DNA from 4 places in the Mesorhizobium sp. B283B1A genome. Region 3 is predicted to be linked to each of the others. Evidence: riboswitches for the same ligand, from Rfam matches in the RefSeq annotation. Region 3 holds a riboswitch; each other region holds the start of a gene.

Region 1 (2,760 bases), on a different contig from region 3:
GTGACGATGACAGCGTGTAGGTGCGCATCAGCGGCCCGTCCGAAGTCGGCAGCTCCAGCGTCACGAACTGGCCCGGCTTGTAGCGGAACCAGGTCTGGTTGTCGGACCGGAAGGTGAAGGTCTTCACGTCGGGCGCCTCATCGCTGACGCCGATCACTTCCAGCACCTGGAGCCGGTCGTTCCACGGCGCCATCTGGTCGAGATGGCGATAGAGGCCAAGATCGGTCATCGCATTCATCCTCTGGTCCTTCTTGCCCTGCTCATGTCGTGTTTGGGCAACATGAGCTCACGCAACGCTGCGCAGCGCCGGCTTGCCGTCTTCGGCAAGGCGCGGACCGATGAAGCGGGCGTACCAGTCGACGAACTGGATGACGCCTCCCTCGTGCAACTCCGAATAGGGGCCGGGCTCATAGGCCGGCGACAGGATGCCGAAGGCGTTCTCCTCGACGATGCGGCGGTCCTGGTCGTTGGTCTCGGTCCACACATGGGTGAGTTCGGTGAGATCGTAGTCGACGCCCTCGACCGCATCCTTGTGGACCAGCCATTTGGTCGTCACGGCGGTTTCCGTGGCGCTGATCGGCAGCACGCGGAAGGTCACGGCATGGTCGATGAGGATATGGTTCCATGTCGTCGGGTAGTGATAGTGCATCAAGGTGCCGATGCGGTCGGCCGAGACGTTGTCGGAGAGGTTCTTCCTCACCGCCCGCTTGCCGCTCATCGTGTAGCTGACGGCATCGCGCAGCAGCGGCGCGCGGGTGGCGCGATACTGTCCGGCCGGATCGATGCGGAACTTGCTCGGCAGGCCGGCCGCCTCGCATTTCGCCCAGTGCGCCAGCATCTCCGGATCGCTGTCGGCGCCCTGCACGCCGGTCACGGTCGGTGCTTCCGGGAACGTCTTGCACAATTCCGGGTGATTGCCCGCGCAATGATAGCACTCGCGGTTGTTTTCCCAGACGAGCTTCCAGTTGCCCTTCTCGATGATCGTGCTCTCGAAGGCGATCTTCGCCTCGCCGAGCCGGTGCGGCTTGAGGTAGGGTTCGATCATCGCCCGCATCGGCGCGAAGTCGGCCGGCTCCTTCGCCAGGCAGATGAAGATATAGCCGGCGACGCTTTCGCAGGCGACCGGCTTCAGCCCGAACTGGCTCTTGTCGAAACCCTCGGCCATCTGGCGGGCGAACAGCAGGCGGCCGTCCAGCTCATAGGTCCACTGGTGATAGGGGCAGACCAGTTTGGCGGCCATGCCCTTCTCGGTGTTGCAGACGCGGCTGCCGCGGTGGCGGCAGGAATTGTGGAAGGCGTTGATCTTGCCCTGCTGATCGCGCACCAGCACGACCGGATAGTCGCCGATCTGCACGGTGATGAAGCTGCCTGGCTTGGGCAGCTCGCAATCATGGCCGATGAACAGCCAATCGCGATACCAGATCAGCTCCATGTCGAGCTTGAAGTAGTCCGGATCGGTGTAAAAGGGCTGTTCCAGCGAAAAGCCCTGTCTGCGGCTGTTCAAGAGCCTCAGCATGTCGTTGCGAGCATCCATGTCCTGTCCTCATATCCAAGGACTGAACTGGTGGTGATGGAGGAAGGATCGGACGCAGGCCGGCGCCAGCCGGGCATGCATCATCCACCCCTTGACCGCCCACCGCGATCAGTCGAGTTCTAGCAATCTCGGGCTGGTTTCCGGGCTCTGGAGTCGTCCTTGCGGACCATCGCGACACCTTCCCAGGCTTTCGCCCAGTGGTCTCCCGTTGCGACTTGAACTCCACCACCGTTGCGGGGGCAGCGCCGGATTCTGACCGGCTTCCCAATTCTCCACTCCGTCGTCACGAAGCGGCACCTGAGATGGCGTGATCTAATCACGGCATGCATCGCGGCGTCGGCATGAAAACGACATCGCATCCATGCGGCGCGACACGCATGCAAGATCGTCCGTACAAGGATCGCGACCTTTGAAACCGGCTCGTCGCCAGCACCCCAAACGTTGTTTTTCGATCCTTGGCCGGAGCCAAAGAAAGGTTAACAGTTTCGAAAAGTGACTATTAGCGAAACCTAAAATCGAACCGAACGGTTCGTTTCTGTTGACGGTGCGTGCAGGATGTTGTGAACGCTGGGCCTCCGACACAGTTGGTGATAGCTCCCTTGATCCTTCTAACTAATTGATAAAAAAAGCAAAAAAATTGATGTGGAAGCCGGTGGTACAATTTCAAGTGGTGGATTCATGGTCCACGCGGAACAACTTCGTGATTGGAAACGGCCATCTGGCTTTCCCAAATCGGGGCTGTCCGAACGACGCGATTTCATCCCAAGACACGCCGCTAGACGGACGGAAAAATACTGGAGTGCCCAAAATGAAAAAGATTGTTCTCACTGCCGCCGCCCTTCTGGCCATTTCCGGCAGCGCCTTCGCTGGTAGCGACCATTATAGTTCGGACCATTACGGTTCGAATGCGACCCCTGCAGCCACTGCCGTCGACAGCTCGTACACCGCTTCGGTCAAGAAGTCGGAACCGGCTGCTCAGACGCCTGTCCAGGGTGCCGACCACAACCTCTTCGGTAACCACTAACAGCCAACCGCCGGTTGACGGCTGCTTGCCCGCCGTCCTGGCGAACTCAAAAATTCATCAAAATTCAGGAGACTTGAAATGAAGAAGATCATTCTTGCTGCCGCCGCCGTTCTGGCCATTTCCGGCAGCGCTCTCGCCGGCAGCGACAACTATGGCGCCAACCAGCCTGCCGTGACGTCGACCGACAATTCGTACACGGCTT
Region 2 (2,760 bases), on a different contig from region 3:
TTATATGCCGCTCTATTCGCGCCTTGGCCCCTACCCGCTCGCTCTGCTCGACAACGCCGCCGTCACCCGCAAGCGCACGGTGTTCGAATACTGGGCGCACGAGGCCTCCTTCCTGCCGGTGGAGACCTGGCCGCTGATGCGCTGGCGCATGCAGCGCGCCGAGCAAGGCAAAGAGATGTATCTGGGGCTGGCCAAATGGGGCCGCGAGCACGCCGCCTATAGAGAAGAGATCTACCGCGAGGTCGTCGCGCGCGGCCCGATCGCTGCTTCCGCGCTCGAAGGCCAGAAAGGCTCGGGCGGCTGGTGGGGCTGGAGCCACGCCAAGCATGCCTTCGAATGGCTGTTCTGGGCCGGGCGCATCACGACGGCGCACCGCCGCGGGTTCGAGCGCTTCTATGACCTGCCCGAGCGCGTGCTGCCGCCGGCGGTTCTCGACCTGCCCGTACCGGCCGCCGAGGACGCGCACCGCGAATTGCTGCGCATCTCCGCCCGCGCCCATGGCGTGGCGACATCAGGCGATTTGCGCGACTATTTCCGCCTTTCCCCCGCCGACATGAAGGGCCGCCTGGAGGAATTGGTCGAACTCGGTGAGCTGCTGCCGGTGCGCGTCGAAGGCTGGGATAAGCCCGCTTACCTGCACAAGGATGCGCGTCTGCCCAGGAAAATCGACGCCCGTGCCTTACTGGCCCCGTTCGATCCCGTGGTCTTCGAACGCTCGCGCTCGGAGCGGCTGTTCGATTTCCACTACCGTATCGAGATCTACACGCCGGCCGAAAAGCGCCAATACGGCTATTACGTCCTGCCGTTCCTGCTCGGCGACAGGATTGTAGCGCGCGTCGATCTCAAGGCCGATCGGCCGGCGAGTGTGCTACGCGTCCACGCAGCCTATGCCGAAGCTGGCGCACCGCCTGAAACCGCCGCCCAGCTTTTCGAGGAATTGAAGCAAATGCAGGGCTGGCTCGGGCTTGAGCGCATGGAAGTGACGCCCGCCGGCGACCTCGGACAGTCACTTGCCGACATCGCCATGTCGTAGGCCCGCGTTGACAGTCCTGCCTGCAACAGCCTAAATCCGCTCCAGACGGTCTCTTCTCTTCAATGAGAGGGGCTAAGAGGGAATGCGGTGCGGGATGAAAAATCTCAAATCCGCGGCTGTCCCCGCAACTGTAAGCGACGAGCCAAGGCCGAAAGCCACTGGGAATTCCCGGGAAGGCGGCTAACCAAGGCGATGACCCGCGAGCCAGGAGACCTGCCGTCTGCGACAACTAATCCGATCGCCCGGCGGGTTTCCGGGCAAGGAGCCCGGTTTTTGGACCAGAACAGCAGTTTTTCGGCTGGCACAGCGGACAATTCGTCCGCCGACAGCGATGCCTTGTCCGGCGTCACCGTGATCATCTGCGCCTCGTGCCGTGACGAAACCGGCTCCGACGCCCATCCCCGCGCCGGCGAACTGCTGGCTGAGGATACGCGCAACGCCGCCTCGGGCGAAGATATCCGCGTCCGTACTGTCGAATGCCTCGGCAATTGCAAGCGCCGGCTGAGCGCCGCCATCCTGCGCGACGGCTGCTGGAGCTATGTCTTCGGCGACCTGACCACGGCCTGCGGCGCCGACCTTGTCGCCGGCGCAAAGCTCTTCGCCACCTCGACCGACGGCCTCATCCCATGGCGTGGCCGGCCCGATAGCCTCAAGCGCGGCCTCGTTGCCCGCATCCCTCCCCTCGACATGCTGAAGGACTGACCATGACTGTTCCAGATTCGTCCGCCAACCTCTCTCGCGTTCCCTGCACCGTCGTCACCGGCTTTCTCGGCGCGGGCAAGACGACGCTGGTCCGCCATCTGCTGGAAAACGCCGGCGGCAAACGCATTGCCATCATCGTCAACGAGTTCGGCGACATCGGCATCGACGGCGAGATTTTGAAGGGCTGCGGCATCGACACCTGCCCGGAGGAAAACATCGTCGAACTGGCCAATGGCTGCATCTGCTGCACCGTGGCCGACGATTTCGTGCCGGCGCTCGACCAGATCCTGGCGCTGACGCCGAAGGTCGACCACATCCTGATCGAGACGTCCGGCCTGGCTCTGCCCAAGCCGCTGGTCCAGGCCTTCCAGTGGCCGACGGTGAAAAGCCGCGTCACGGTCGACGGCGTGATCGCCGTGGTCGACGGTCCCGCGCTGGCCGAAGGCCGCGTCGCCAATGACATGGACGCGCTGCAGGCGCAGCGCGCTCAGGATGAGAGCCTCGACCATGACGACCCGGTTGAGGAAGTGTTCGAGGACCAGATCGCCTGCGCCGACCTGATCATCCTGTCGAAGAGCGACCTGATGGACGCCGCAGGCTCAGCCCGCGCCAACGCCATCATCAGCGAACACTCCGCCCGCGCCGTGAAGATCGTGCCGACCTCGCATGGCAAGGTCGATCCCTCCGTGCTGCTCGGCCTCGGCCTCGCCGTCGAGGACGACATCGAGAACCGCAAGTCCCATCATGACGGCGCATTCGACCACGAGCATGACGACTTCGACACCTTCATCGTCGACATTCCCTCGATCGCCAATCCCGACGAGCTGGCAAAGCGCGTCGCCAACGCCGCCGAACAGGAAAACGTCCTGCGCGTCAAAGGCTTCGTCGAGGTCGGCGGCAAGCCGATGCGGCTCTTGCTGCAGGCCGTCGGCCCGCGCGTCAATCATTACTATGACCGCGCCTGGACCGCTGAGGACGATCGCCGTTCGCGCCTCGTCGTCATCGGCCTCAAGGGGCTGAACCGC
Region 3 (2,760 bases):
CGATCGTGTCCAAAAACCGGTGAGACGGCTGCGCGCCTCAGTCCGGGTCGAGCGGCTCCGTCCCGACCGGCTTGCCGTCGCGCGACAGCCTGATCTTCTCGACCTTGTCCTCGGCAGCCTTCAGCAGCCGGTCGCAATGCACCTTCAATGCCTCGCCGCGCTCATAGATCTTGATCGACTGGTCGAGCGGCACGTCGCCACGCTCCAGATCATCGACGATCTTCTCCAGCGCGTCGAGTGCCTGTTCGAAGCTCATCGCCTTGACGTCTTCGTTGGTCTCACCAGCCATCGTTCATCCTTTCATCAGTCGCCCGACATGGGCGGCGACCGAAAATGCCAATCCCTGCAGATCGTAGCCGCCCTCGAGCAGGCTGACGAGCCGGTTGCCGCTGTGGCGCGCGGCACGCTGCATCAGCTGGCCGGTCGCCCAGTCGAAATCGTCCTCGGTCAGGTTGATCTCGGCCAGCGGGTCGCGGTGGTGCGCATCGAAGCCTGCGGAAATGACGATCAATTCCGGCGCGAAATTGTCGAGCGCCGGCAGCACGCGCGACAGGAAGGCATCGCGAAACACCTCACTGCCGGTCTGCGGCGCCAGCGGCGCGTTGACGATATTGCCGGCGCCGGTCTCGTCCTTCGCGCCGGTGCCGGGGTAGAGCGGCATCTGATGCGTCGAGCAGTAGAGCACCGAGGGATCATCCCAGAAAATGTCCTGCGTGCCGTTGCCGTGATGCACGTCCCAGTCGACGACCGCCACGCGCTCGACGCCATGCTTCTTCTGCGCATAACGCGCGGCGATGGCCGCCGTGTTGAAGAGGCAGAAGCCCATGGCCGTGGTTTTTTCGGCATGGTGGCCGGGAGGCCGCGCTGCGACGAAGACATTGTCGGCGCGGCCCTCAAAGACATCGTCGACGGCGGCATTGGCGGCGCCGATCGCCGCGATCGCCGCTTGCCAGCTCTTCGGGCTGGCGGTGGTGTCGGCATCGATGCGGGCGATACCTTGGTCAGGGATGGCGGCGCGCACGCGGGCGACGAAATCGGCGGGATGCGCATAGAGGATGGTGGCCTCGTCACCTTCCGGCGCCGTGACACGATCGAGCGCGGCAAAGGCCTCGTCGTCGAGCACGCGCTCGATGGCGCGCAAGCGATCCGGCCGCTCGGGGTGGCCAGGCGGCGTGATGTGTTCGAGGAAGATCGGATGCGTGTAGAGACGAGTGGCCATGCTCCCTATCTAGTGCCCCGGCGCCGCGATGGCCATGCATCGCGGCTCGATCGCTGGGGAAAATCACGTCTGCGTCCATTGGCGTCGCTGCGGGGATTGGCGCCCCGGGCGGTTCGGCGTAAGGTCGCCGACACTGCCTGGTGCCCGCCGCAAGCGGGAGAATCGGGAACACGGTTGAATTCCGTGGCGTGCCCAACGCTGTGAGGGGGACCGCGCCGGTAAATGCCACTGTCGATGACGGGAAGGCACCGGACGCGGGTTGATCCCAAGCCAGAAGACCGGCCTGGCAGACATCGTCATCCGCATGGTCAGGCGGCTGGCATCGATAGCAATCGCAAGGGGACAAGCGATGCCGGAACACATGACCGCTCCTGGTAGCGACGGATTTGACCAGATGGCGCGCGACGCGGTCTACCGCGCCATGTTCACGCGGCGTGACGTGCGCAGCCATTTCCTGCCCGACGCGCTCGACGACGAGGTGCTGGCGCGGCTGCTGCTTGCCGCCCACCACGCTCCGTCGGTCGGCTTCATGCAGCCGTGGAACTTCATCGTCATCCGCGATGCCGCACGACGCGCGGAGGTGCGCGACCTGTTCCTCGCCGCGCGCGAACAGGAACTTCCGGCCATCGAACAGGAAAGGCAGGCGCTCTACCGCAAGCTCAAGCTGGAAGGCATCTGCGAGAGCGCGCTCAACATCTGCATCACCTGCGACCGGCAACGCTCGCAGGGTTCGCCGCTGGGACGCTGGCACAATCCGGAGATGGACCTCTACAGCACGGTCTGCGCGGTGCAGAATTTCTGGCTGGCCGCGCGCGCCGAGGGCGTCGGTGTCGGCTGGGTCAGCATCATCGAGGCTGAGGCGCTGAAAAGCCTGCTGGCTATTCCCGATCACGTGACGCCGGTCGCCTATCTCTGCGTCGGCCGGGTCTCCGAATTCGCGCCCAAACCGGACCTCGAAACGCATGGCTGGGGCCGACGCCTACCGTTGCCCGAACTGATCATGAGCGAGACTTTTTGCGGCCAAGGCGAGATGCGGCTCAAATCGACGGTGGCGCGCCTCAACGCCGTCGATGCGGTCGCGGTAAGCCCCGCCGATCAGCGTGTCGCGCCGGCCGTGTCCCAGCGCGAGCCGCCGAAGGAGGCCAGCGCCTTGTCCTTGAGTTCCCTGAATTTCGACGATGCCTCGGCGAGCCTGGCGTCCCAGGCGGGATCGGGCACCTGGCCGGCGATGGTCTTGAAATAGACCTGCATCAGGCAGGCGATGGCGAAAGGCTCGATGAAAGCCGCCTTGAACGCCCAGGCAAAGACGATGGCGAGCACGAAGGCCCAACCAGCCAGTTGCCCCGGCATGATGAAGAGAATTGCGGCGGCAGGAGCCAGCATCAACAGGAAGATGACGAAGGACATGCCCCACATGATCACCGCCAACCAGACGGCGTTCTTGACCATGGTCTTGCCGTTCTGGGCATAGAGCACCACGCCCTGGCGCGCGGTCTCGAAGGGCGAGGACGAATTGATGCGGATATTGTAGCCGAGGATGA
Region 4 (2,760 bases), on a different contig from region 3:
GGGCAGCGATTTCGATGGCACGCGCACGAGGTCGCCGCGCAGCGAATAGGACCAGGCATGATAGGGGCAAGTGATCAGCCGCGCCTTCAGCCGGCCTTCGCTTTCCTGGCACAGCTGCGAGCCGCGATGCCGGCAGGTGTTGTGGAACGCGCGCAGTTCGCCGGTCTCGTCGCGCAGCACGACGATTTCCTGCGTGCCGACGCGGAAGGTGCGGAAAGCCAGCGGTTGGGCGAGATCGGCTTCCCGGCAGACGAGCAGCCAGCTTCGATACCAGATCGCATCGAGGTCGCGCTGATAGCTCTCGCCGTCCCAATAGGCCGATGACGACAACGTCGCTTCAGCCCGGGTCAGGCCGTTGTAGCGATCGCGTTCGCTGGCATTGGGCTGCAGGACTGGTGGCTGCAGGGCTGGAGGCTGCATGGCTCGCTTCCCGTGAAGTGGCCAGCCGACACCCGGCCGGGATGATTGTCAATTGTGGTGCCGAGAACGGCCGATGTCGCCGGCATGGCGCAATCGCGCTGGTTGCCGGCGGAATTTGGTTTGCCGCGTGTCGTGATTTTCCGTATAGTCACGCTGTCGTCGGTTCCGTTTTGGAGCCAAGAGGGAATGCGGTGCGGGCTCAATTGTCGCCCAATGCCGTGGCTGCCCCCGCAACTGTGTGCGGTAGTCCTCTCCATATGCCACTGAAGATTTTTTCTTCGGGAAGGTGGAGAAGGGCGCTGATCCGCGAGCCAGGAGACCTGCCGGCGACAGGAAACTGACTTCGATACCCTCGGGTGGAGGGTGAAAGGACAAGACATGAATACTGCCTCCGTCTCCCTCGGCGCCTCGGTCTCCTCGCAGTCGCGCTTCATGCAGCTCGCGCTAGCCGCGCTGCTCGGCATCTTCGTCGTCGGCTTCGTCGGCTTCTCGCATATCGATGCGGTCCACAATGCCGCCCACGACTATCGTCATTCGATGGCGTTTCCCTGCCACTGACGAGGATTTGACATCATGAACCTGTTTCGCAACGTCGTGTTCATCGCGGCGATCGCAGGGCTTGTGGCCGGCGTCGTTCTCGCCTGCATGCAGGCCTATGCCACCGTGCCGCTTATCCTCAAGGCCGAAGTCTACGAGCAGGCCGGTGGCGGCCACCATCATGACCAGGCCGCGCCCACTGCCGCGGATACCAATGCCATGAGCACCGCCGCACCGGCGGGGCATGCCATGAGCTCCGCCGCGCCGGCGCCGGCCGAAGCCGCCGCTCCGGCGGAAGACGAAGGCTGGGCGCCGGCCGATGGTTTCGAGCGTTTCGGCTTCAGCGTGCTTGCCAACATCGTCACCGGCATCGGCTTCGCGCTGGTCCTGGTCGCGGTCTCGGAATTCGCGGGCGGCATCGGCAATTGGCGCCAGGGTGTGTTCTGGGGCCTGGCAGGGTTTGCCGTGTTCACGCTGGCGCCTGGCCTCGGCCTGCCGCCGGAACTGCCGGCGATGCCGGCGGCCGAGTTGCTGCCGCGCCAGATTTGGTGGGTCTCGACGGTGGCGGCCACGGCGATCGGTCTTGGGCTGATCGCCTTCCGCAAATCGCTGCCGCTCGCGATCCTCGGCGTGGCTTTGATCGTCGCCCCGCATATTGTCGGTGCGCCGCAGCCCGACAGTTTCGAGACGCCGATCCCGGAAGGCCTGCATCATCAGTTCGTGGTGGCGGTGACCGTAACCAATCTGGTGTTCTGGCTGGTGCTCGGCGCGGTCGTCGGCGTGGTGCGCGGCCGCTTCACCGGCACCGCGACCAGCCTGCGCGACAGCTTTGCCTGATCAAGGCAAGCTGACTTTCATCATTGGTGGCGCGCGCTCCGGCAAGAGCGCGCACGCCGAGACCCTGGCGACGGCGTTGCCTTCGCCATGGACCTATATCGCCACGGCTGAAGCCTATGACGACGAGATGCGCGAGCGCATCGCGGTGCACCGCTCGCGGCGCGGCGAAGGGTGGTCAACCATCGATGCACCACTGGACCTCGCCGGCGCGCTCGAGGCTTTGCCCGACAATCAGCCGGTGCTTGTCGACTGCCTGACCCTGTGGCTGACCAATCACATGCTGGCCGAACACGATATCGAGCAGGAATGCCGGCGGCTGACTGACGTGCTGTTGCGACCGCGCGGGTCCTGGTTCGTGGTGTCCAACGAAGTCGGGCAAGGCATCGTGCCGGACAACGCGCTGGCGCGTCGGTTCCGCGATGCCGCCGGCCGGCTCAACCAGCAGGTTGCGGCGATTGCCGATACGGTGCTTTTGATGGTGGCCGGGCTGCCGCTCAAGGTGAAGTGAGATGACTGATATAGACGGCAAGGCCAGTGAAAACAGGGATGAAGAGCGCCACCGCGCCAAGATGGCCAAGCGCAAGGCGGTGCAGGACGCCGAGGTTGCGAGCAAGACGGTCGAGAAGGGCCTGCTGATCGTCAACACCGGCCCCGGCAAGGGCAAGACCACGGCTGCGTTCGGCCTGGCGCTGCGGATGCTCGGCTATGGCAAGCGGGTCGGCGTCGTCCAGTTCATCAAGGGCAAATGGCACACCGGTGAGAAAGACGCTTTCGCCGCTTTCGGCGACCGCGTCGTCTGGCACGCGATGGGCGAGGGTTTCACCTGGGAGACGCAGGATTTGAAGCGCGATATCGCGGCGGCCGAGGCCGCCTGGGCCAAGGCGCTTGAATTGATCGCCGATCCGTCGATCAGTCTCGTCGTGCTCGACGAGCTCAACATCGCGCTGCGCTACGATTATCTCGATC

The links. Region 3 has a riboswitch for cobalamin ahead of bluB (5,6-dimethylbenzimidazole synthase). Riboswitches for the same ligand answer to the same signal wherever they lie in the genome.
Region 1: it holds a riboswitch for cobalamin, as region 3 does, so the genes downstream of both, LB577_RS21940 (aromatic ring-hydroxylating oxygenase subunit alpha) here and bluB (5,6-dimethylbenzimidazole synthase) in region 3, are expected to answer to the same signal.
Region 2: it holds a riboswitch for cobalamin, as region 3 does, so the genes downstream of both, LB577_RS27955 (DUF1636 family protein) here and bluB (5,6-dimethylbenzimidazole synthase) in region 3, are expected to answer to the same signal.
Region 4: it holds a riboswitch for cobalamin, as region 3 does, so the genes downstream of both, LB577_RS28155 (CbtB domain-containing protein) here and bluB (5,6-dimethylbenzimidazole synthase) in region 3, are expected to answer to the same signal.

What each region holds. Positions count from the first base shown of each region.
Region 1 is NZ_JAIUIQ010000027.1:28,541-31,300, reverse strand. Features, by position in the region: gene LB577_RS21945 (hybrid-cluster NAD(P)-dependent oxidoreductase) at 1-229, opposite strand, end outside; gene LB577_RS21940 (aromatic ring-hydroxylating oxygenase subunit alpha) at 287-1,534, opposite strand; cobalamin riboswitch at 1,648-1,850, opposite strand; gene LB577_RS21935 (DUF680 domain-containing protein) at 2,343-2,558, shown strand; gene LB577_RS21930 (DUF680 domain-containing protein) at 2,637-2,760, shown strand, end outside.
Region 2 is NZ_JAIUIQ010000046.1:637-3,396, reverse strand. Features, by position in the region: gene LB577_RS27960 (winged helix-turn-helix domain-containing protein) at 1-1,033, shown strand, start outside; cobalamin riboswitch at 1,063-1,269, shown strand; gene LB577_RS27955 (DUF1636 family protein) at 1,307-1,735, shown strand; gene cobW (cobalamin biosynthesis protein CobW) at 1,738-2,760, shown strand, end outside.
Region 3 is NZ_JAIUIQ010000013.1:57,273-60,032, reverse strand. Features, by position in the region: gene LB577_RS13535 (exodeoxyribonuclease VII small subunit) at 38-289, opposite strand; gene LB577_RS13530 (histone deacetylase family protein) at 293-1,219, opposite strand; cobalamin riboswitch at 1,341-1,521, shown strand; partial or broken gene bluB (5,6-dimethylbenzimidazole synthase) at 1,524-2,150, shown strand; gene LB577_RS13520 (hypothetical protein) at 2,315-2,760, opposite strand, start outside.
Region 4 is NZ_JAIUIQ010000046.1:44,734-47,493, forward strand. Features, by position in the region: gene LB577_RS28150 (aromatic ring-hydroxylating oxygenase subunit alpha) at 1-420, opposite strand, end outside; cobalamin riboswitch at 564-763, shown strand; gene LB577_RS28155 (CbtB domain-containing protein) at 799-978, shown strand; gene LB577_RS28160 (CbtA family protein) at 994-1,794, shown strand; gene cobU (bifunctional adenosylcobinamide kinase/adenosylcobinamide-phosphate guanylyltransferase) at 1,787-2,302, shown strand; gene cobO (cob(I)yrinic acid a,c-diamide adenosyltransferase) at 2,304-2,760, shown strand, end outside.